4 regions of the Rhizobium indigoferae genome follow, and region 4 is predicted to be linked to each of the others. Evidence: predicted binding sites of a transcription regulator. Region 4 holds the regulator's gene; each other region holds the start of a gene.
The links. Region 4 encodes PhoB, which activates phosphate uptake and scavenging genes when phosphate is short. Its sites were predicted from a motif close to TGTCATNNANCTGTCAT; they were not measured.
Positions count from the first base shown of each region.

Region 1: the regulator PhoB is predicted to act here: its motif matches at 2,489-2,505, upstream of U5G49_RS20830 (DUF2794 domain-containing protein).
Region 2: the regulator PhoB is predicted to act here: its motif matches at 2,582-2,598, upstream of U5G49_RS11095 (UDP-2,3-diacylglucosamine diphosphatase).
Region 3: the regulator PhoB is predicted to act here: its motif matches at 2,154-2,170, upstream of U5G49_RS16280 (DUF1045 domain-containing protein).

Region 1 is NZ_CP140635.1:4,219,952-4,225,321, reverse strand. Features, by position in the region: gene acnA (aconitate hydratase AcnA) at 1-1,168, shown strand, start outside; gene U5G49_RS20835 (DUF1223 domain-containing protein) at 1,403-2,143, shown strand; gene U5G49_RS20830 (DUF2794 domain-containing protein) at 2,528-2,929, shown strand; gene U5G49_RS20825 (GNAT family N-acetyltransferase) at 2,980-3,537, opposite strand; gene U5G49_RS20820 (Bax inhibitor-1/YccA family protein) at 3,751-4,479, opposite strand; gene U5G49_RS20815 (ABC transporter permease) at 4,660-5,370, opposite strand, start outside.
Region 2 is NZ_CP140635.1:2,172,612-2,177,981, forward strand. Features, by position in the region: gene dgcA (N-acetyl-D-Glu racemase DgcA) at 1-373, shown strand, start outside; gene U5G49_RS11090 (MFS transporter) at 325-1,545, opposite strand; gene U5G49_RS11095 (UDP-2,3-diacylglucosamine diphosphatase) at 1,711-2,550, opposite strand; gene U5G49_RS11100 (histidine phosphatase family protein) at 2,762-3,511, shown strand; gene U5G49_RS11105 (FAD-binding oxidoreductase) at 3,810-5,249, opposite strand.
Region 3 is NZ_CP140635.1:3,235,530-3,240,899, forward strand. Features, by position in the region: gene uraD (2-oxo-4-hydroxy-4-carboxy-5-ureidoimidazoline decarboxylase) at 1-332, opposite strand, end outside; gene puuE (allantoinase PuuE) at 332-1,255, opposite strand; gene U5G49_RS16280 (DUF1045 domain-containing protein) at 1,371-2,078, opposite strand; gene U5G49_RS16285 (NAD(P)/FAD-dependent oxidoreductase) at 2,193-3,371, opposite strand; gene mnmD (tRNA (5-methylaminomethyl-2-thiouridine)(34)-methyltransferase MnmD) at 3,370-4,098, shown strand; gene U5G49_RS16295 (hypothetical protein) at 4,170-4,364, shown strand; gene argS (arginine--tRNA ligase) at 4,652-5,370, shown strand, end outside.
Region 4 is NZ_CP140635.1:177,861-183,230, forward strand. Features, by position in the region: gene pstA (phosphate ABC transporter permease PstA) at 1-19, shown strand, start outside; gene pstB (phosphate ABC transporter ATP-binding protein PstB) at 35-850, shown strand; gene phoU (phosphate signaling complex protein PhoU) at 895-1,608, shown strand; gene phoB (phosphate regulon transcriptional regulator PhoB) at 1,743-2,426, shown strand; gene U5G49_RS00945 (GcrA family cell cycle regulator) at 2,670-3,203, opposite strand; gene U5G49_RS00950 (aspartate aminotransferase family protein) at 3,623-4,822, shown strand; gene argF (ornithine carbamoyltransferase) at 4,865-5,370, shown strand, end outside.

The sequences.
Region 1 (5,370 bases), 820 kb from region 4:
CAATTCCGGCCCGCTGCCGGCGCCGATCTCGAAGACGATCAACGACAAGGGCCTTATCGTTTCCGGCGTTCTTTCCGGCAACCGTAACTTCGAAGGCCGCATCTCGCCCGACGTGCAGGCGAACTACCTCGCATCGCCGCCGCTCGTCGTCGCCTATGCGCTTGCCGGCACGGTACAGAAGGATCTGACCAAGGAGCCGATTGGCGAGGACCAGAGCGGCAACCCGGTCTATCTCAAGGACATCTGGCCGACCTCGAAGGAAGTCCAGGAATTCATCCTGAAATACGTGACCCGCGAGCTCTACGAAAGCAAATATGCCGATGTCTTCAAGGGCGACGTCAACTGGCAGGCCGTTCAGGTTCCGCCGGGCCAGACCTATGCCTGGGACGACAATTCGACCTACGTGCAGAACCCGCCCTACTTCGTCGGCATGGGCAAGAAGGGCACCGGCGTTTCCGACATCAAGGGCGCCCGCGTTCTCGGCCTGTTCGGCGACAAGATCACCACCGACCACATCTCGCCTGCCGGTTCGATCAAGGCTGCATCGCCGGCCGGCGCCTACCTCATCGGCCACGACGTCGCCGTTGCCGACTTCAACCAGTACGGCACGCGCCGCGGCAACCATGAAGTGATGATGCGCGGCACCTTCGCCAATATCCGCATCCGCAATCACATGCTCGGCCCGAACGGCAAGGAAGGTGGCTACACCATCCACTACCCGTCGAAGGAAGAAACCTCGATCTACGACGCCGCCATGCAGTACAAGCAGGAAGGCGTGCCGCTCGTCATCTTTGCCGGTGTCGAATACGGTAACGGCTCCTCGCGTGACTGGGCTGCCAAGGGCACCAACCTGCTCGGTGTCAAGGCGGTGGTCGCCCAGTCCTTCGAGCGCATCCATCGCTCTAACCTGGTCGGGATGGGCATCATTCCCTTCGTCTTCGAAGAGGGCACGACCTGGCAGAGCCTCGGGCTCAAGGGCGATGAACTCGTCACCATCGAAGGTCTGGAAAAGATCAAGCCACGCGAGAAAAAGATCGCCAGGATCACCTATGGCGACGGCACCGTGAAGGAGGTTCCGCTGCTGTCGCGCGTCGATACGCTCGACGAGGTGATCTACCTCAACAATGGCGGCATCCTGCAGACGGTTCTGCGCGATCTCGCTGCCTGATTTTTAAGAAACTCACATGATAATGGCCGCCGGAGAGCAGTTTCCGGCGGCTTTTCTTTGCGGCGACGCCATTTAAGCGGGGCTCACGATGATTTGTTTTGCGCAAGTTCCCGTCGAGCTACGTCTCACCCGTTCGTGACTTTTCGTTTGGACCCGGAAGGATTATTCGTACGTTCATATGTCAGGGCCTCCGGTTCGAACACGCCGTCGGCGCTGAAAAAGAGGTGCAGGTGAATGTCCCCCCGTTTTTTGATTCCGCTGATCGCTAGCGTTGTTTTCTCAGGCCCGTTGCAGGCCGAGGACGGCACGCCGAAAGGTGTCGTCGAACTCTTCACGGCGCAGGGCTGCTCCTCCTGTCCTCCCGCTGACGCCGCTTTCCGCAAGCTGGTGAACCAGGGCGATGTCATCGCGCTCGCCTATCATGTAGATTACTGGAACTATCTCGGCTGGGCCGATACGCTGAGCTCCAAGGAAAACACCGAGCGGCAATACGGCTATGCCAGGACGATGGGCCGAAGCAACGTCTACACGCCGCAGGCCATCGTCAACGGACGCGGCCATCTGGCCGGGGCCGATCTCAACGGCATCAACAGCAAGATCGACACCTTTAGCAGCGAAGGCAACGGGCTGACCGTTCCCATCAACGCCGCGATGCGCGGCGACGAACTGGAGATCAAGATCGGCGCCGGACAGGGCAAAGCCAATGTCGTGATGGTCTATTTCGACAAGGAAAAGACAATCGACGTCGAAAAGGGTGAGAACAGCGGCCAGAAGATCTCTTATCTGCACAGCGTCACCAATGTCGAAACCGTCGGCATGTGGGACGGCAAAGCGACCAGTCTGACGCTGCCGGCCAGCGTCCTGCAGCGTCCGCAGCTCGAGGGCTGCGCGATTCTGCTGCAATCGGCGACCGCAGACGGCGATCCGGCAGCGATCCTTGGCGCAACCGTGGTGATGGCTGGAAAAAATATCTGAAATTTCATCCGGTTACGGATGAAATACTGGGGCGGCCCGGCCGAGCGTATTCGGGGCTGGGGTTAAGGTCGATACGCTCCGCCGGGCCCTTTGGCGCGCTGGCGCCAAACTGGAATTCATAAATCTCCTGCAAATGAGGCGCTGTTTTGACTGAAATGCGGCGCTGTCGAGAAAGCGTTGGCCTGCCCAGCGCATCATGCCTTCCGAAAATCGGACCCAACTTTCGGAAGGCATGATGCGCAGACTCAAAGTGCTACAGCGCCCTTGCGCGAGAGACGCGCGGCGCTGTGGTGCGGCCGAATGTGGCGGCTGGCACTCTTGCAATTTGCGGCGGCTCGGGCAAACTGTCACTCTCCTGTCACATGTGGAGGCCTTGTGAGACTGATGACAGATCAGCCGGATTTGCGACACGGCGAAAGCCGTTCCGTCGACCACAGTTCCTCAGTCGTCGTCGATCTCAGGGAATACAAGCAAAGCAAGGACCCGCTTCCGGTGACCTTCCACCGGCGCGAACTGGACGCCATCCTCTGGATCTACGGCCGTATGGTCGGTGACGGTGAATGGCGCGACTACGCCATCGATCACCTCAAGGACAGGGCAGTCTTTTCCGTCTTCAAGCGTTCCGGCGAAATGCCGCTCTTCCGCATCGAGAAAAACCCGAAGCTCGCCGCTAAGCAGGGCGCCTATTCCGTCATCAACACCAACGGTACGATCCTGAAGCGTGGTCACGAGCTGAACCAGGTGCTGAAGGTGTTCGACAAGGCCCTGAAGCTCGTCGACAAGTAAGCCGCACTTACAGCGCTGCGCCTCTTTCCAAACGCGCAAAGCACGATGCGCTAGCCGGCAAACAGCGTGCCGGGATAGGCTGACGGGTCCGGATCGGTGCCCATGCCCTCACCGAGGACGCGCTGCATGAACATCGTATCCAGCCAGCGGCCGTGCTTGTAGCCGGTGCCCTTCATCAGACCGACCTCCTCGAAGCCGGCTGCGCGATGAAGCGCGATCGAGGCGGGGCTGGCGCCGCCGATGACGGCGGCCATCTGACGGAAACCGAGTCCGGTGCAGCGGGTGATCAGTTCGGCGAGCAGCGCCTTGCCGATGCCCCGGCCGCGGGCCTCAGGCGCGAGATAGATCGAATCCTCGACCAGCCAGCGATAGGCGGGACGCGTGCGAAACGCCGAGGCATAGGCGTAGCCGAGCAGGACTCCATCCGCATCGGTTGCGGCAATATAGGGATACTGCTGGCTGACGATCGCCGAAAAACGCAGCGCCAGCTCGGCCTCTGACGGCGGCACGATCTCATAGCTCGCGACGCCGTTCAGGACGGATTCGCGATAGATATCGGCAATGGCGGGAATATCGGCGTTCGAGGCATCGCGCAGGAGGAAGGACATTTCGCGGCAGGTCCATAGGAGTGGGTAAGGCCTTCCTACTGCATAATTCCTTAAATCGGAATCGATTTAAGGACGAAATTATGCAGCAATTCAAAATGCTACAGCGTCCTTTGCGCGTCTGAAAAGACGCGCGGCGCTGTCGAACCACCCCGCGAAAGCCTGCGCAACAAAAAAGGCGGCCGAAGCCGCCTTTTCGATCTCAGTCTGCCCTGCTTATTTACGGTTGCCCATGAACTGCAGCAGGAACATGAAGAGGTTGATGAAGTCGAGATAGAGCGTCAGCGCACCCATGATCGCCTTGCGACCGGCGACGGCGACGTCATCGGCTTCCAGGTACAATTCCTTGATCCGCTGCGTATCGTAGGCGGTGAGGCCTGCGAAGATCAGGACGCCGAGCACCGAGATCGCGAACTGGACGGCGGACGACGCCAGGAAGATGTTGACCAGCGAAGCGATGATCAGGCCGAAGAGACCCATCATCAGGAACGAGCCCATCGCCGACAGGTTACGCTTCGTCGTGTAGCCGTACAGCGACAGCGCGCCAAAGGAGGCGGCGGTGACGAAGAAGGTCTGAACGACGCTCTGGCCCGTGTAGATCAGGAAGATCGACGAGAGCGACAGGCCGACGAGCGCTGCGTAGACCGCAAAGGTCGTCTGGGCGGCGGCCACCGTCATGGTATTGATCCGGAAGCTCAGGAAGAACACCAGAGCCAGCGGCGCCAGAATGACCACCCACTTCAGCGGGCTTACATAGATCGCCTGACCGAAAGCGGTCAGTTCGCCATTGGCGAAGGCGAATTGGAACGACAGATATGCGGCCACACCGGTGATCGCCAGACCCAGCGCCATCAGGTTGTAGACCTTGAGCATATAAGCGCGCAGGCCTTGATCAATCATCTCGCCGGTCTGAGCGCGGCTTTGATAGTTACGAAGATCAGCCATAGTTTCCTCTTACAAGCTCCGATGGATATACGGTGTCGGGGTTTTCGACCCGGGCGCCGCTGCGGAGCTCCAGCATGCCTGCGAACAATATGAGGCTTTCGCCCATTGCAAACAAGAGGCTTGCAAAGCCTCGGCCGGTTAAATCGCCGTAAGGTGAAGGGTTTGAGTGCCGCTGCCCGGTCAGAGCTCGCGCAAAACGGGGGCCGCCTTCTGCCCAAGGATGCGCCAGGTGCCGATAAGGCCGATGCCGACGGTGAGGACGAGCGCGGTCACAAGCGTCAGTCCCGCCACGTCGGGCAGAAAGGTCGAGGGCAGACGCATGATGCGGGCGACGATGAACCAGGCTGCAACGCCGCCGGCGATCAGCGCGAAGATTGCGGTCGCAAGCCCGAGGATCAGATATTCGTAGCTGAAGGCGCGGATCAGCATGGCGCGCGTGGCGCCGAGCGTCTTCAGCACCACCGCGTCGTGGGTGCGCGCCCGGTTTCCGGCGGCAAGCGCGCCGGCAAGGACGAGGATCGAGGCGATGAGGGCGACGGAGGCTGCGGCGCGGATCGCGGTCGCAAGCTGTGCGACCAGCTGGTTGACGATATCGATCGCGTCCTTGACGCGCACACTGGTGATCGTCGGATAGGTGTTGGTGACGGATTTCAGGATCGCCGCATCTTCGGCCGGTGTCGAAGAGGGATCGGTCAGCGTCGCGAGCCACGCATGCGGGGCGCCGCGGAAGGTATTCGGCGAGAAGACCATGACGAAATTGATCGACAGCGATTCCCACTCGACGCGGCGCAGATTGGCGATCTTCGCCGTAATGTTGCGGCCGAGCACGTTGACGGTGACCTTATCGCCGATCTTGAGGCCGAGCTCATGGGCCTCTTCCGAGGAGAAGGA
Region 2 (5,370 bases), 2.0 Mb from region 4:
GCCGGCCGGCCGCGATGGGCTCCTCGCCGAAATCCGCCGCCCGCTCCTCGTCTGCGCCGACGAGAGCGTCCACCACACCGGCGATCTCGCAAGCCTTGCCGACCGCTACGACGCGATCAACATCAAGCTCGACAAGACGGGCGGCCTGACGGAGGCGCTGACGATGAAGGCCGAGGCCGAACGGCTTGGATTCAGCATCATGATTGGCTGCATGGTCGGCACCTCGCTTGCCATGGCGCCCGCCGTTCTGCTTGCTCAGAATGCCGATTTTGTCGATCTCGACGGTCCGCTGCTGCTTGCCCGCGACCGCGAACCCGGTCTTCGTTACGCCGCTTCCCTGGTCTTTCCGCCCGAAACCACCCTCTGGGGCTGAAGATAATAGGCTGAGATGACGAGGCCGAGGCCGGAGAACGCGACCACGGCCATGACGTAATAGCTGACGACGCCGAGCCAGGCATAGAGATAACCCGACGCCAGGGTCATCAGCGCCATCGCCATGCCGACATAGAAGAAATAGGCGCCCTGCGCCGAGGATTCCTGCGTTTCCTGCACGGTCGCCACGATCCGCCGCTGCACGCCGGTATGCACGAAGGCGTAGGTAAAGCCATGGAAACATTGCAGCAGGAAGAAACCGGCAAAGCCTGTATTCATCGGAAACAGGATCCAGCGGCAGACGCTGATGGCGCAGCCGAAGCGGATCAGCGTCCAGGCATCGAAGCGACGGTTGAGACGCTTCGACAGGAAGAACACAGTCACTTCCGAAGCGACGCCGGCGCTCCAGAGCAGGCCGACCTGCGTGCCGGAGAAGCCGAGATGATGCCAGTAGATCGAGGAAAAGGCGTTCAGCACCGCATGGCTCGACTGCTGGATGGCGACGCCGATCAGAAGCAGCAGAAGGTGCGGCTCGCGCAGACCGCTGCCGGTGGCTGCCGGAATGTCGATCGGCTGGCCGCGCCGTCGCGTCGGTCCGATGCGCGGACAGAAGATCGCCATGACAACGGTCATGATAAAGCCGAAGACCATGACCGGCAGCACCATTTCGCCGCCCCACCGGCTTATCAACTGGCCACCGACCAGCGTCGAGACGATGAATGCAATCGAGCCCCACACGCGCATCGATCCGTAATCGAGCCCCCAGCGGCGCACGCCCGAGATGACGATCGATTCAACGACGGGCACATAGGGCGCGAAAGTGGCGCCCTGCAGCGCATAGACGATCGTCACGGGCCAGAAGGTCGTCGTCCAGAAAAGCGCGATCGCCGTCAGCAGCGATAGGCAACCCGACCAAAGCAGCACGTCGGCGCGCTCCTTCAATCGATCGGCGATCATGGCGACGACAGGCGCCACCAACACGCGAACCACCATCGGTATGGCAAGGATGATGCCGATCTCGTGGTCGCTGAAGCTGTGGGTTGCGAGCCACACGGGAAAAAACGGCAGGACGATGCCGTTGACGAGCAGCGGCGCGCAATAGGAAAGCGCGCTAAGCAGCCGGAAGCGCGGCGGCGCTCCCTCACCCGTCGGGGAATTTTGAGCGGGAATCATGGGTGGACCTGAAGGAAACTGGACGTTGTCCTAACACACCACCCTGGAGGCGACTATTACGAGAAATAGCCGTTCTGAAACGTTTTAGAAAATAAATAGGGCCTGTCGCCTAACGGTAACGGCTAAATTCGAGGGAGCGCAGGCGCGGATGCGCCGGCGCCAAAATCAGGCGGCCTGAGGAGCCAGTTCTGCGTCTTCCCGCTCGATGGCGGCAAGTGCTGTCACACTGCTGGCGAGCGCCCGCCAGGTGATCAGTTCGAACGTGCCGTCCTCGTGCTCGGCGACCGCCGTGCAACTTTCCACCCAATCACCTGTGTTGATGTAACGGATACCGTCCATATCCTGGATGATGGCATGATGGATATGTCCGCAGATCACCCCATCGGCGCCATTTTTGCGGGCTTCCTCTGCCACGACGCGCTCGAATTCACCGATGAAATTGACGGCATGCTTGACCTGCAGCTTCGCCCAGGCCGAGAACGACCAGTAGGGCATGCCAAGGCGACGGCGCACCGCCGCCAGGATGATATTGATGCGGATCGCCGTGTCATAGGCCCAGTCGCCGAGATAGGCGAGCAGTCGTGCATTGCGGACGACGACGTCGAACTCGTCGCCGTGCAGGATCAGGTACTTTCTGCCGTCTGCGCCGTCATGCATCATGCGCTCGACGACTTCGATGCCGCCAAAATGCATGCCCGGGAAGGCCCGCAGGAATTCGTCGTGATTGCCGGGAATATAGACGACGCGCGTGCCCTTGCGCGCCTTGCGCAACAGCTTCTGGACGACGTCGTTGCAGACCTGCGGCCAGTACCAGCTGCGCTTGAGACGCCAGCCGTCGACGATGTCGCCGACGAGCACGATCGTATCGGCCTCGTGGTGGCGCAGGAAATCCAGCAGGAAGTCGGCCTTCGCGGCCTTCGAGCCGAGATGGACATCGGAAATGAAGAGCGTGCGGAAATGTCTGGGTTCCATCATGTCTTTCACGAGCTGCCGCTCATGTCCCATCTTTCATCTAGCCTTCCAAAAACAGACTCGTGTTTCAGGAAGATGACAAGACCGGGAAAAGCGCTGCAAACCCGATCATTCCGCGCGGGCAGGATGCCTGTCGCCACGCGGGCAGGATGCCCGTCGCCGCCAGGCCTACCGGCCATGTTGCCCTGCGCATTCAGGGCGTTCATGATGGCGGCGATTCATATCCGACAATGCGGGATGGCTGATGCGTCTTTTTCTCGTTCGCCACGGCGAATCCCTCGGCAACATCAACGAACAGGCCTACCGCCAATTCGGCGATCACAACGTGCCGCTGACGCAGTGGGGCCATCGGCAGGCACTCGAGGCAGGCGGCGTGATCGCCTCCTATCTCAACGCATTGCCGAGCGCGGGTTTCGGCAAGCTGCAGATCTGGTACTCGCCCTTTCTGAGGACGCGGCAGAGCAAGGATGCGCTGCTCGAAGCCCTGCCGGAAAGCTTTGTCGGCGACATCAGGGAAGATTATCTGCTACGCGAGCAGGATTTCGGTCTCTTCACCGAAATCTATGACCACGCCGAACAGAAGCAGAAGTTTCCCGAGGAGTTCGAAAAATGGGCGAGGCTGCGCAGCAACAGCGGCAAGTTCTACGCACGACCGCCGGATGGCGAAAGCCGGGCGGATGTGGCCCAGCGGGTGCGCCTGTTCCTGCAGACCGTTATGCACGATGCCGAAAATAGCGACCACAACGTTGTGATCGTCGGTCATGGCGTCACCAACCGGGCGGTCGAAATGAATTTCCTGCACCGCCCCGTCGAGTGGTTCGAGCGCTCCGACAATCCTGGAAACGCCGATATCACGCTGATCGAGGGGACGCGCTCGCAAGGATACGAGTCGATCCTGCTGCATCAGGCCGCCGACCGGCAACCGGGACAGGAAGGCGAACTGCGCGACGCCTATGGCGCCGACGTGACGCTTACGCCGAAGCCCGGCGGTTAGCGACGCCTTGCAGAGCGCCGCTACAGGACCAGTGGCGGGTCACGCTCACCAAATTGCCAGCGCCGTATTCGGCCCAATCGTCACGCGCAGCGAACATCAATGCGTCATGTGGCCTTGCCCCGAAACTAGAGCCCCTTGATGGCGAGGACGTTGGCCACAAACCGACTCTATCATGAGGATCGCCTCAATGCATTGGAGCGACATCACCGCGCGGTTGCGGCTCGCCTTGGGCAGGTCCGCCGCGCGTTAAGCAAACGCGCGGCGGAGGCTCCAACGCCTTGATTCCACGCCAGTCCCGTCAGGCAGCTCGCACCGCCGCCATCGGTTTCACGTTCTGATTCATCCGGAACAGATTGTTCGGATCGTAACGCCGCTTGATTTCGGCAAGGCGACCGTAGTTGGCGCCGTAAGCGCTTTCGACCCGATCGACCTCGTCCTCCGGCATGAAGTTGATGTAGGCGGTGCCGACCGAATGCGGCTTGGTTGCCTCGAAGAGCTCCCGCGCCCAACCGATACAGCTTCCATCCATCCCGGCTTCCCGCCAGCGCGCATGCACATTCATGACGAAATGCGAGCTTCGTTGCGGAAATGCGGTCGCCTCGGTGGGTACGCGGCCAGCGGCACCACCGACATGGCCGATGAAGATCTCGCACTCCGGTCCGGGCAGCTTGCGCACGGCGTTGAGCAGGACGTCGATCGCCGCATCCGAGAGAGAGGCGAAATCCTGGCTCTTCCAATAATTGCGCGCACCGGGCGTGAGCAGCGGGTCGAATGCCTGTTGCCAGCCGGTGAACGGCACTGGGCCGACGACGTCGGCAATCGGATTTCCGATCGCGCGCAATCTGGCCGTTGCCTTTTCGCCCGCCGCAATGTCTCCGCAATAGCACATGGCCAGCACCACGATCTCCTTGCCGTGCCATTCGGCCGGAAGGAACGGCAGCGGCGGCGCCTGACGCATCACCACCCAACAGGTCAGTTCGTCAGGGGCCGCCTCCAGCGCCTGCCGGTACTCCTTGAGCACCTTTTCAGCATCGGCGAAGGGATGCACGACGAGCCCAGCGAGAACCTCTGTGTTGAGTGGGTTGAGCTGGAATTCGAAAGAAGTCACGACGCCGAAATTGCCGCCGCCGCCACGCAGCGCCCAGAAGAGATCCGGCATTTCTTTTTCGCTCGCCTTGACCAGCTCGCCATCGGCCGTCACCACATCAACCGAAAGCAGATTATCGAGCGTCAGCCCGAATTTGCGGGTCAGCCAGCCGAAACCGCCGCCGAGTGTCAGGCCGGCGATGCCGGTCGTGGAGTTGATGCCGGTCGGCAGCACCAGCCCGAAGGCCAGCGTTTCCTTGTCGACGTCGGCGAGTGTCGCGCCCGGCTCGATCCTGGCGCGCTTGGTCTGTGGATCGACCCGCACCGATTTCATCGCCGACAGATCGATGACGATACCGCCCTCGCAGACAGCATTGCCGGCGATGCCGTGGCCGCCGCCACGCACCGAAAGGAGCAGATTATTGTCGCGTGCAAACCGCACCGCCCGCACCACATCGGCAGCACCGGCGCAGCGCGCGATAAGCCCGGGCCGGCGGTCGATCATCGCATTCCAGATCGTCCGCGCTTCGTTGTAATCCATGTCCTTACTGGTCAGGAGACTGCCGCGAAATCCGGCGGCAAAAGCATCGATGGCCACGTCATTGACCATCGTCTGCCCCCTTTGCAGGGTCGTGAGGTTCAAATTGTCCATGATTTCCTCCATGCGACCGGCGCCCCGCACCGTCGCGGCCGGCATCCTGCGCCTGTTGAGGTCGTCAAACAAGTTTTCCAAAAGGATTAGCCATTGGCATCAGGGACGAATGGTCGTCCCG
Region 3 (5,370 bases), 1.8 Mb from region 4:
AATTTTTCGACATAGATCGAATTGAGTTCGGTGAATCGGGCATACTCGGCTGGGCTCAAGCGATCGAGACCGGCGCCGGCCTGCTCCTTCCGGCTGTCCTCGGTGAGTTCGCCCGATATCGCGAGGCGCCCGGCAAGGTCAGGATGGGCGTTGAGCACGCCGAGACGCTCCTGCGGGCTTGCCGCGCGGAAGATGGCGGTCAGCGACGCATGCACGCCGGCCACGGTCAGCGGCTCTATCACGGGGCCGGCGTCATAGGCGCGCTCGGCGATGAAAGGCGAATGTTCAAAGACGCCGCCGAAGCGGGAGACGAAATCCTCGCGCGACACCATCAAAGCGCTTCCGGCTGATGGTGCTTGTGCCAGTGTTCGGCGATCTCGATGCGGCGTGGAATCCAGACATTGTCGTGCTTCAGCACATATTCGATGAAGCGTTTCAGCGCCGCTGCCCGGCCCGGACGTCCGACGAGGCGGCAATGCAGGCCGACTGACATCATCTTCGGGCTGCCCGCCTTGCCTTCCTCATAAAGCGTATCGAAGGCATCCTTCAGATAGGTGAAGAACTGATCGCCGGCATTGAAGCCCTGCGGCGTCGCAAATCGCATATCATTGGTTTCAAGCGTATACGGAATGATCAGGAAGGGTTTCCCGTCGACGCCCTTCACCCAGTAAGGCAGGTCGTCGGCGTAGGAATCGGAGGAATAAAGGAAACCGCCCTCCTCCTGCACCAGTCGCAGCGTGTTGTCGGAAGGCTTGCCCTGATACATGCCGTAGGGCCGCACGCCGGTGAGTTCGGTGTGCAGTCGCACGGCTTCGAGGATATGTTTGCGCTCCAGATCTTCGGGAAAATCCTTATATTCCAGCCACCGGTAGCCGTGGCTGGCGATCTCCCAGCCGGCCTCCTTCATCGCGGCAACGGCCTCGGGGTTGCGGGCCATCGCCAGCGTCACGCCGTAGACGGTCGCCTGCACCTTGAGATCGGTGAACATGCGCCAAAGCCGCCAGAAGCCGGCACGCGAACCATATTCGTAGATCGATTCCATGTTGAGGTTGCGCTGCCCTGGCCACGCGGCCGCACCGACGATCTCCGACAGCAGGTTTTCGGAAGCTGGATCGCCGTCGAGGATCGAGCTTTCGCCGCCCTCCTCGTAGTTGATGACGAACTGCACGGCGACGCGTGCCTCGTCCGGCCATTTCGGATCAGGCGTCAGACGCCCGTAACCAACGAGATTGCGCGGATAAGTCTCGGATACCATCAAATCACCTTCTGAAAAGACGGGGAACGGTAGCATCCGCAGCCGGAATGTCGAGACGGAAACTGCTCTGCCGGATTTTGCCTTTGCAGCACAAGGCTTTAGCTCATCAGCATCCTTAGGCGATTTTGCGCGCGCTGACCTTGCCCATCGGATGCAGCGAGTGAACGCGGAAAGGACCGCCCGTGCCCTCCTCTATCATCAGCGCCACGTTCGAAACCGTGACAGGCTCGGTGAGGACAGGCTCGAAGATTGTCCGCAACACCGGCTCGATGCGCGGCATGTCGATCGCGTTGACGGGACCCGTCACCGGCATATGAAAGCGGAATTCCTCCATCACGTAGGGATTGCCCCAGCGATGCAGATTGGCAAGTTGCGTCGCCGATAGCCCGTCCGGATCGCTGCGTTCGATCTCAGCCTCGCTGAGCGGCGCGCGGAAACGATCGAATTCCTGCACGATCGCCGAAGCGAGATACTGGATCTGCTCGCAGGGAGTGCTCGGCAGCAGGCTGTAGAAATTGCCGAGCCGGGCGACTTCGATGCGCGGAATCTGGAAGGGAACAAAGGTCCCGGAAAAACGCATCAGATCGCGCAGGAGTTGCGATTCGGGCATGTCGCGGGACAAGTGGAACGGCGCCTTCAAAACGCCGTGAAATCCGTAGCGCCGCGGCACCGCGGTATGGAAGGCGATCTCGTGAATGCCGAGGCCACGGACTGCCGGAGGCTCCATCATATCGCCCGAAAACACGTTTCGGCCAAGCCAATTGGCGGCCACGAGCGACAACGGATCGCTCGCCGGAGGCGTGAAGCAAATGGCATAGCGCATGCAATTTCCTCCATCAAGGAAGTGAGCGCCGGTGAGATCCGGCGCTGTCGATGCGCAAGCAGATAGGTGATTTGCATGACAGAATAACGAAACGCAGCGCCGCCTAATTCACGTTTAACGTGAAGCCGTCGCAATATGGCTTGAAATTGCGAAGCTTTCCGGCAGCAGAAATCCGCAGTCTGTATCGCCTGCGATACATATCGCCGCCTCCGCCAGCCGGTGGGCGAGGCCGAAGCTGACCTTGAAGCCGCCGGTCAGCGCGATCAGGCGCCAGTGATCGGGATGGCGGCCGATCATTGGATCCCGGTCGATCGCCTTCGGACGAAGCCCGGCCCAGCGTTCGACAACGGGAGCGTCGCGAAGCGTCGGCACGATGCCGCGCGCCGCCTCGATCAGCACGTCGAGCTGGGCGTCGGTCGAGCTGGGATCGTCAAAACGGTTCTCGCTGGTGCTGCCGATTGCCACGTGCCCGCCCTCATGCGCGATGACATAGAGCCCGTCGAGAAAGATCGTCGGCAGCGCCGGGTCAATATCGGCTTTCAACAGTGCTGCCTGCCCCTTGACCGGCTGGCCGAGCGGTTGTTTCAGCCCCGGCGTCAGTTCTTGCAGCAATGGAAAGGAGCGATGGCCGGCGGCCACGATGCAGTGACTGAAAGTGATCGTTTCACCGTTGACTTCGGTCGTGCCGCGATCAGGATCGGGGCCGGCAACCGTCGCATGCTCCAGGATACGAACATGCTTTGCTCGCCGAAGGAAGGCGATAAGCGCTGCGATCAGCAAGCGGGGCGCAACGCGCGCGGCGAGCGTGTCGTGCACGAAGCCGCTCTCGCCGGCGGACGCCTCGATCCAGCCGTTGACCGGTGGCCTGTCGAGCACATGCCAATGGAAGCGGCGCTCGCCCACCCGCCAATGCTGTTCAGCGTCCTCGAAATGGCCGCGCGCTATTTTTTTGAGATGCGGCTTCGGCAGCGGGATCAGCCGTCCGGACCTGTTATACCCGGAGGAAAGCCCGGTCTCGGCTTCGAGCGCTGTGATTTCGGCTTCGAGCGAGACCAGCGCATCGAACTGGAACTGCTTCTTCTCCGACCATCGGTCCGGCATATGCGGCATCAGCGCGCCGAGCAGGCCGCCGCTTGCACCTTCGCCCAACCTCCCGGCGTCAGCAATAAGAGTACGGATGCCCCGGCGCTCGGCATGGACGGCCGCCCAGAGCCCCATGATGCCGCCGCCGACGATCAGCAATTCTGAGGATGATTGACCTGAGACCGGCTGAGGACTATCGGCTTTTTCCATGACAGACGTGAACCCCGATCAGATTGGCGCGGGCGCGCCGCAGCCGCTCGAATGGCGCGACGGCGATATGCCCTATTCCACCGCCTTTGGCGATCATTTTTATTGCCAGACCGATGGGCGGCTGGAATGCGGCCACGTTTTTCTTGCCGGTAACGGCCTGCCGGAGCGCTGGAACGGGCGGCAGAGATTCCGGATCGGAGAACTCGGCTTCGGCACCGGCCTGAACTTCGCCGAAACCTGGCGGCAATGGAAGCTCCACCGTGCCGACGGCCAGCACCTGCATTTCACCTCCTTCGAACTCCACCCGATGCGCGGCGAAGAAATCGGCCGGGCGCTGTCGCACTGGCCGGAGATCGATGCCGAACGTCCGGTGCTGACGGCGGCTTGGCCGGAAATACCGGCCGGTATCGTGCGACTCGATCTCGACGCCCAGACGACGCTCAGCGTCGTATGCGGCTATGCCTTGGACGGCGTCGCGGCAGCCGAAGACGACTTCGACGCCTGGTATCTCGACGGCTTCGCCCCGTCGCGCAACAGCGATATGTGGTCGGAGGAACTGATGCGGCTCGTCTGCGAGAAAAGCGCAGCCGGCGGCACCTTCGCCACCTATGCGGCTGCCGGTTTCGTGCGCCGCAATCTCATCGCCGCGGGTTTTGCCGTCGAGCGCCGCCAAGGCTTCGCCGGCAAGCGCGAAATGCTCTGTGGTATCAAAGAACCCAGTGGATAAGCTTGTCGAGTCAATCGCGGAGGCTGCTAACTTTTGTCGTTTCGCGCGACTATTTCCTGGTAGGAAAGGATATGGCAAGCATAACGAATTCTGAACCGCAACTTGACAACCGTGTGAATGGACGCGTGAAATCGGAGCCGAAAGAACGGCTGATAGCGCTCCATTTGGCAATAGACCAGGGGATCGCCGACACAGAAGCAGGCCGCATCAAGCCCATCAGCGATGTCGCCGCGCGTCTTGCGGCCAAATACAACGACCGTTCGTGATTGTCCCGTTTCCCGCAAAGATCTGCAACTAGGTAGCAACGGCCGCTGGACTTTGCGTTGCTACCTCACAGGATCGCCACATGAATGTTGCGAATGGTTCTAATCTCGGATTTCCGTCCCGTAATTTGTCTTATCGCAAAGATTGCATTCGGCGTCGCGACGGTCTATCGACAGACCGAACTCATAAGGCCCGACATGGAGAATAGCGTTCCAAAGACTGTGCGAAGACGACGCTGAAGCTCTCAAGCTTCCGCGAACCTTCAGCCATGCAGTCAAGGGAATGATTCATGTCCGTGAAATCGGCCGCGCTCGCCGCACTCGCATCCGCATATAAATTGAATGGCCTCGAAGCCGTCCCCTCCGTCGTCCGGTCAACGAAGCCTGAATTCGGCGACCTCCAGAGCAACGACATGATGCGGCTCGCCAAGGCAACTCGGAAGAACGCGCGCGAGCTGGCCGCCTCCGTCGCCGCAGCGGCGTGCAACGACGTCTTCGACGACGTGTCCGTCGCAGGTCCAGGTTTCGTGAATTTCCGGTTGTCGGACGAGGCCATTGCCGCAGAGGCGACCGCGATGCTGGGAGACCCCGCGCTCGGCGTCGCGAAGGAGGTCCCCGTCCGCACCGTCATCGACTTCGGTGGCCCCAATGTCGCGAAGGCCCTACATGTCGGGCACCTCCGGTCATTCGTCATCGGTGAGAGCCTCCGGCGCATTTTGGTCGAGATCGGACACGACGTGATCTCGGACATCCACCTAGGTGACTGGGGTCTGCAGATGGGCAAGCTCCTGCACGGCGCCGCCATCGCCTCCGGCTGGCAGAACGGGGATCCCGTGCCTTTCATCGAAGACTTTTCCTTCGACGGGATGTCGGTCGGGGAGCTCGGGATACTTTACAAGTCCGGCAATGCGGCCAGCGAGGACGATACCGCGCTTGCGACCGCCCGGTTGCTTACGAACATGCTCCAGGACGGCCACCCCATCCTCACGACCGCGTGGAGGCGGATGCG
Region 4 (5,370 bases):
CTTCGAGCGCCGCTGGTAAACGGAGTTAAACATCATGAACATGTTGACGGAAGCTGCAGTTGAAAAGGCGCTGGATCACAAGATGAGCAACGTCCCGTATAAGATGATCGGAAAGGATGTCTCGGTTTACTACGGCGAAAAGCGCGCGCTTTTCGATGTGAACCTGAACATCCGCGAAAACACCGTAACCGCCCTGATCGGCCCGTCCGGCTGCGGCAAGTCGACCTTCCTGCGCAGCCTCAACCGCATGAACGACACGATCGACGGCTGCCGCGTCACCGGCAAGATCACGCTTGATACCGACGATATCTATGATCCCGATATCGACGTCGTCGAACTTCGCGCCCGCGTTGGCATGGTCTTCCAGAAGCCGAACCCGTTCCCGAAGACGATCTATGAAAACGTCTCCTACGGCCCGCGCATCCATGGCCTTGCCAAGTCGAAGGCCGATCTCGACCAGATCGTCGAGACCAGCCTGCAGCGCGCCGGCCTCTGGAACGAAGTCAAGGACCGCGTGCACGAATCCGGCACCGGCCTGTCGGGCGGTCAGCAGCAGCGCCTCTGCATTGCCCGTGCCGTTGCCGTCAGCCCTGAAGTCATCCTGATGGACGAGCCCTGCTCGGCGCTCGACCCGATCGCCACCGCCAAGGTCGAGGAGCTGATCCACGAGCTGCGCGAGAACTACACGATCGTCATCGTCACCCACTCCATGCAGCAGGCCGCGCGCGTCTCGCAGCGCACCGCCATGTTCCACCTCGGCAATCTCGTCGAGGAGAACGACACCGACAAGATGTTCACCAATCCCGACGATCCGCGCACCCAGGACTACATCATGGGTCGCTTCGGCTGATTTTGGCGACACCAAGCCTTCCCGTTATTCGAGGATAAAGCCCCATGGCATCGACACATATTTTTTCTGCCTATGATGATGATTTGAAGTTCCTGTCCAGGCGGATTTCCGAAATGGGCGGCCTGGCCGAGCAGATGGTCAGCGAAGCCGTGCGCGCCCTCGTCAATGGCGATACCGCGCTGGCGCAGAAGGTCATCTCCGACGACGTGATCCTCGATCACGCCGAACGCGAAATCGGCGACAAGGCGATCGTCACCATCGCCCGCCGTCAGCCGATGGCTTCGGACCTGCGCGAAATCATGGGTTCGATCCGCATCGCCGCCGATCTCGAACGTGTCGGCGACCTCGGCAAGAACACCGCCAAGCGCGTCATCGCCGTCCAGAGCACCGGCGTTCCCCGCAAGCTCGCTCGCGGCCTCGAGCATCTGTCCGAGCTGGCGCTCGTTCAGCTCAAGGAAGTGCTCGACGTCTACACCAATCGTTCCGCCGACAAGGCGAATGCGATCCGCGAACGGGACAATGAGATCGACGCGATGTACACCTCGCTGTTCCGCGAGCTCCTGACCTACATGATGGAAGATCCGCGCAACATCACCAGCTGCACACATCTTCTCTTCTGCGCCAAGAACATCGAGCGCATCGGCGACCACGCCACCAACATCGCCGAGACGATCTATTACATGACGACAGGCGCGCAGCCGGAAGGCGACCGTCCGAAGGACGACAGCGCCAACACCGTCGGCGCGGTCACCGAATAACCGCCCACACCCCGCCACTTGCGTGCGCGCCCATCCGGGCGCGCAAGAGGTCGCAGCCAATTTCTAAATTTGCGCAGGATGCATTGCTTAAATCACCCCCGGTTTAAGGATCATGCGCGAGGAGACCGACACGCATGATCCCGAGAGTTGCAGTTGTTGAAGACGAGGAAGCCCTCAGCGTGCTTCTTCGCTACAATCTCGAAGCGGAAGGCTTCGAGGTCGATACCATCCTTCGTGGCGACGAAGCCGAAATGCGGCTTCAGGAGCGCACGCCCGATCTGCTCATCCTTGATTGGATGCTGCCTGGCGTCTCCGGCATCGAGCTCTGCCGGCGTCTGCGCATGCGGCCGGAAACCGAGCGCCTGCCGATCATCATGCTGACGGCGCGCGGCGAAGAGAGCGAGCGTGTTCGCGGATTGTCGACGGGTGCCGACGATTATGTCGTCAAGCCCTTCTCGACCCCCGAACTCGTTGCCCGCGTCAAGGCGATGCTGCGGCGCGCCCGCCCCGAGGTGTTGTCGACGGTGCTGAAATGCGGTGACATCGAGCTCGACCGCGAGACCCATCGCGTCCATCGCAAGACCCGCGAAGTCCGCCTCGGCCCCACCGAATTCCGCCTGCTGGAATTCCTGATGTCGTCGCCGGGCCGGGTCTTCTCCCGCTCGCAGCTTCTCGACGGCGTCTGGGGCCACGATATCTATGTCGACGAGCGCACCGTCGACGTCCATGTCGGTCGCCTGCGCAAGGCGCTGAATTTTTCCAACATGCAGGACGTCATCCGCACCGTCCGCGGCGCCGGTTATTCGATGGAAGCCTGAGGGCTTCCATTTGAGTTGCTGACAAATCCCTGGCAAAACCGCGACGTCATCCTCTGCCTCGTGCCGAGGATCTGTGCACGCCAAATTAAGCATTTGAAAATAAATTCTTTTCCGCCTGAGAAATTGGGGTGAACAGATGCTCGGCACAAGGCCGAGCATGACGGAGGAAAACCTGAGCTTCCATCCAGCAACAAAAAACGGGCCACTCGGCCCGTTTCTGCATTCTAACGATGGTCAGCCCGCTCAGCTGGCCCGCGCGGCCGCCCGGCGGCGTTCGTTGACCGGCTGGTAGGCAAGCTTCTGGTGGTAGCTGCAATAGGGCGAATTGTCGGGGGATTCGCAGCCGCAGAAATGGAAGTCGTCCTTCAGCGGATCGCCGACCGGCCACTTGCAGGTGCGTTCGGTCAGTTCCGTCAAGCCGAGGCGTCGGGAAATCGGCACGACCACGTTGCCTCTCGGCACGTATTCCATTTCCTCGATCGTTTCGATCTCGATCTCTTCCTTCAGCATGGTCGCGCCCTGCTGGCGGGTAACGGTGCGCGTGGCGACCCGTGAGGCATAGTTCGGCGCGCGCGGCGCCGATGTATTGCGTTTCGGCGTTCGTGCGGCGGTGTTGGTGCCGCCGGCCTTGGCACGGCCCGGAAGGCTCAGCCGGTGCACTTTGCCGATGACCGCATTTCTGCTGACTCCGCCAAGCTGCGCAGCGATCTGGCTGGCGCTCAGTCCTTCGGCCCAAAGTTTCTTGAGTTTCTCGACCCGCTCGTCTGTCCAGTTCATGCCCTGTCTCCACCTTTTGCGTTGGTGATGGCAGAATCCCTCACCGTTGTCCCGGGAGCTCCGAAACAAGAAACGCTTGATCAATTTTGGTGACTAGTTCCGCCGCATGCAGTCTAGTAATTGATCTTTAACCTAGTGTGAGGCTGACTCCGTGACAAGAGTCGCATGAATCCGGATGAATCGAATTCGTAGTTTTCCCCAACTTGCTGCCTCTGCGTGGCATTTCTGCAATAATGCCTGTTGAAGACTGAAAATGCCGCTGTACACCCTTGCTGCATACGCTAAGGGCGCAGTTTTGTTGACATTGCAGCGCGAAAAGGAAATAGTGCCACTCGCCGCCGCAAGGCGGCATTTTTGATTTTTCGGGCCTGGTTTCCTTAGCCGGAGTCATTGCCCGGCAACTTGATGGAGATCGCGCCATGGCTGAAGCCGCGCCGCTTTATGACACCTATTCTCGTGCCCCGCTGCGGTTCGAGCGAGGCGAGGGCGTGTGGCTGATCACCGAAAGCGGCGAGCGATATCTCGATTTCGGCGCCGGCGTTGCCGTCACCTCAGTCGGCCACAGCAATCCGCATGTCGTGGGCGCACTGAAGGAGCAGGCCGACAAGGTCTGGCACCTGTCGAACATCTATGAGATCCCCGGCCAGGAGCGTCTGGCAAAACGGCTGACGGACGCCACCTTCGCCGACAAGGTGTTCTTCACCAATTCGGGTGCCGAGGCGCTCGAATGCGCGATCAAGACGGCGCGCCGCTACCAGTTTTCCAAGGGCCATCCCGAGCGCTTCCATATCATCACCTTCGAAGGCGCCTTCCACGGACGGACGCTGGCGACGATCGCCGCCGGCGGCCAGGAGAAATATCTCGAAGGCTTCGGCCCCAAGGCGCCGGGTTTCGATCAGGTGGCTTTCGGCGACATCGAAGCGGTGCGCGCCGCGATCACCGATGCCACGGCTGGGATTCTCATCGAGCCGGTGCAGGGCGAGGGCGGCGTCCGTCCTGCCACCACCGAATTCATGAAGGCGCTCCGCCAGCTCTGCGACGACCACGGCCTGCTGTTGATCCTCGACGAGGTCCAGACCGGCGTCGGCCGCACCGGCAAGCTCTTCGCCCATGAATGGGCGGGCGTCACCCCCGACATCATGGCTGTCGCCAAGGGCATCGGCGGCGGTTTTCCGCTCGGCGCCTGCCTTGCCACTTCAGAGGCCGCCTCCGGCATGAAGGCCGGCACGCATGGCTCGACCTATGGCGGCAATCCGCTCGCCATGGCCGTCGGCAGTGCCGTGCTCGACATCATCCTTGCCGATGGCTTCCTCCAGCATGTGCGCGACGTCGCACTGGTCTTCCGCCAGGGCCTCGCCTCACTGAAGGATCGCTACCCCGATGTGATCGAAGATATCAGAGGCGAGGGGCTGTTGCTCGGCATCAAGGCTGCCGTTCCCTCCGCCGAATTGCTGCAGGCGATCCGCGCCGCCCATCTGCTCGGCGTACCCGCCGGCGACAACGTCATCCGCCTTCTTCCGCCCCTCGTGGTTACCGCCGAGGAAGCCCGCGAGGGCCTTGCCCGCATCGAGCGCTCCGCCGAAAGCATTCGCGCCTCCAAGGTCAAGAAGACGGCTTGAAGAGATTGCCGCCTTCGGGCGCAGCACAGGTAAGAAGACGATATGAGCCCTAAACATTTCCTCGATCTTTCGGCGGTCACATCAGCCGATCTCAGAACCATCATGAACGATGCGCTCGCCCGCAAGCAGGCCTTCAAGGCCGGCAAGGGCGACAAGCCGCTCGCCGGCAAGATGCTGGCGATGATCTTCGAGAAGCCGTCGACGCGCACCCGCGTCTCCTTCGACGTCGGCATGCGCCAGCTCGGCGGCGAAACGCTGTTCCTGTCCGGCACCGAGATGCAGCTCGGCCGCGCCGAGACGATCGGCGACACCGCCAAGGTGCTGTCGCGCTATGTCGATGCGATCATGATCCGCACCACCGAGCATTCGCGGCTGGTCGAGCTTGCCGAGCATGCGACCGTGCCTGTGATCAATGCGCTGACGGATGACACCCATCCTTGCCAGATCATGGCCGACATCATGACCTTCGAAGAGCACCGCGGCCCGATCAAGGGCAAGACCATCGCCTGGACCGGCGACGGCAACAATGTGCTGCATTCGCTGGTCGA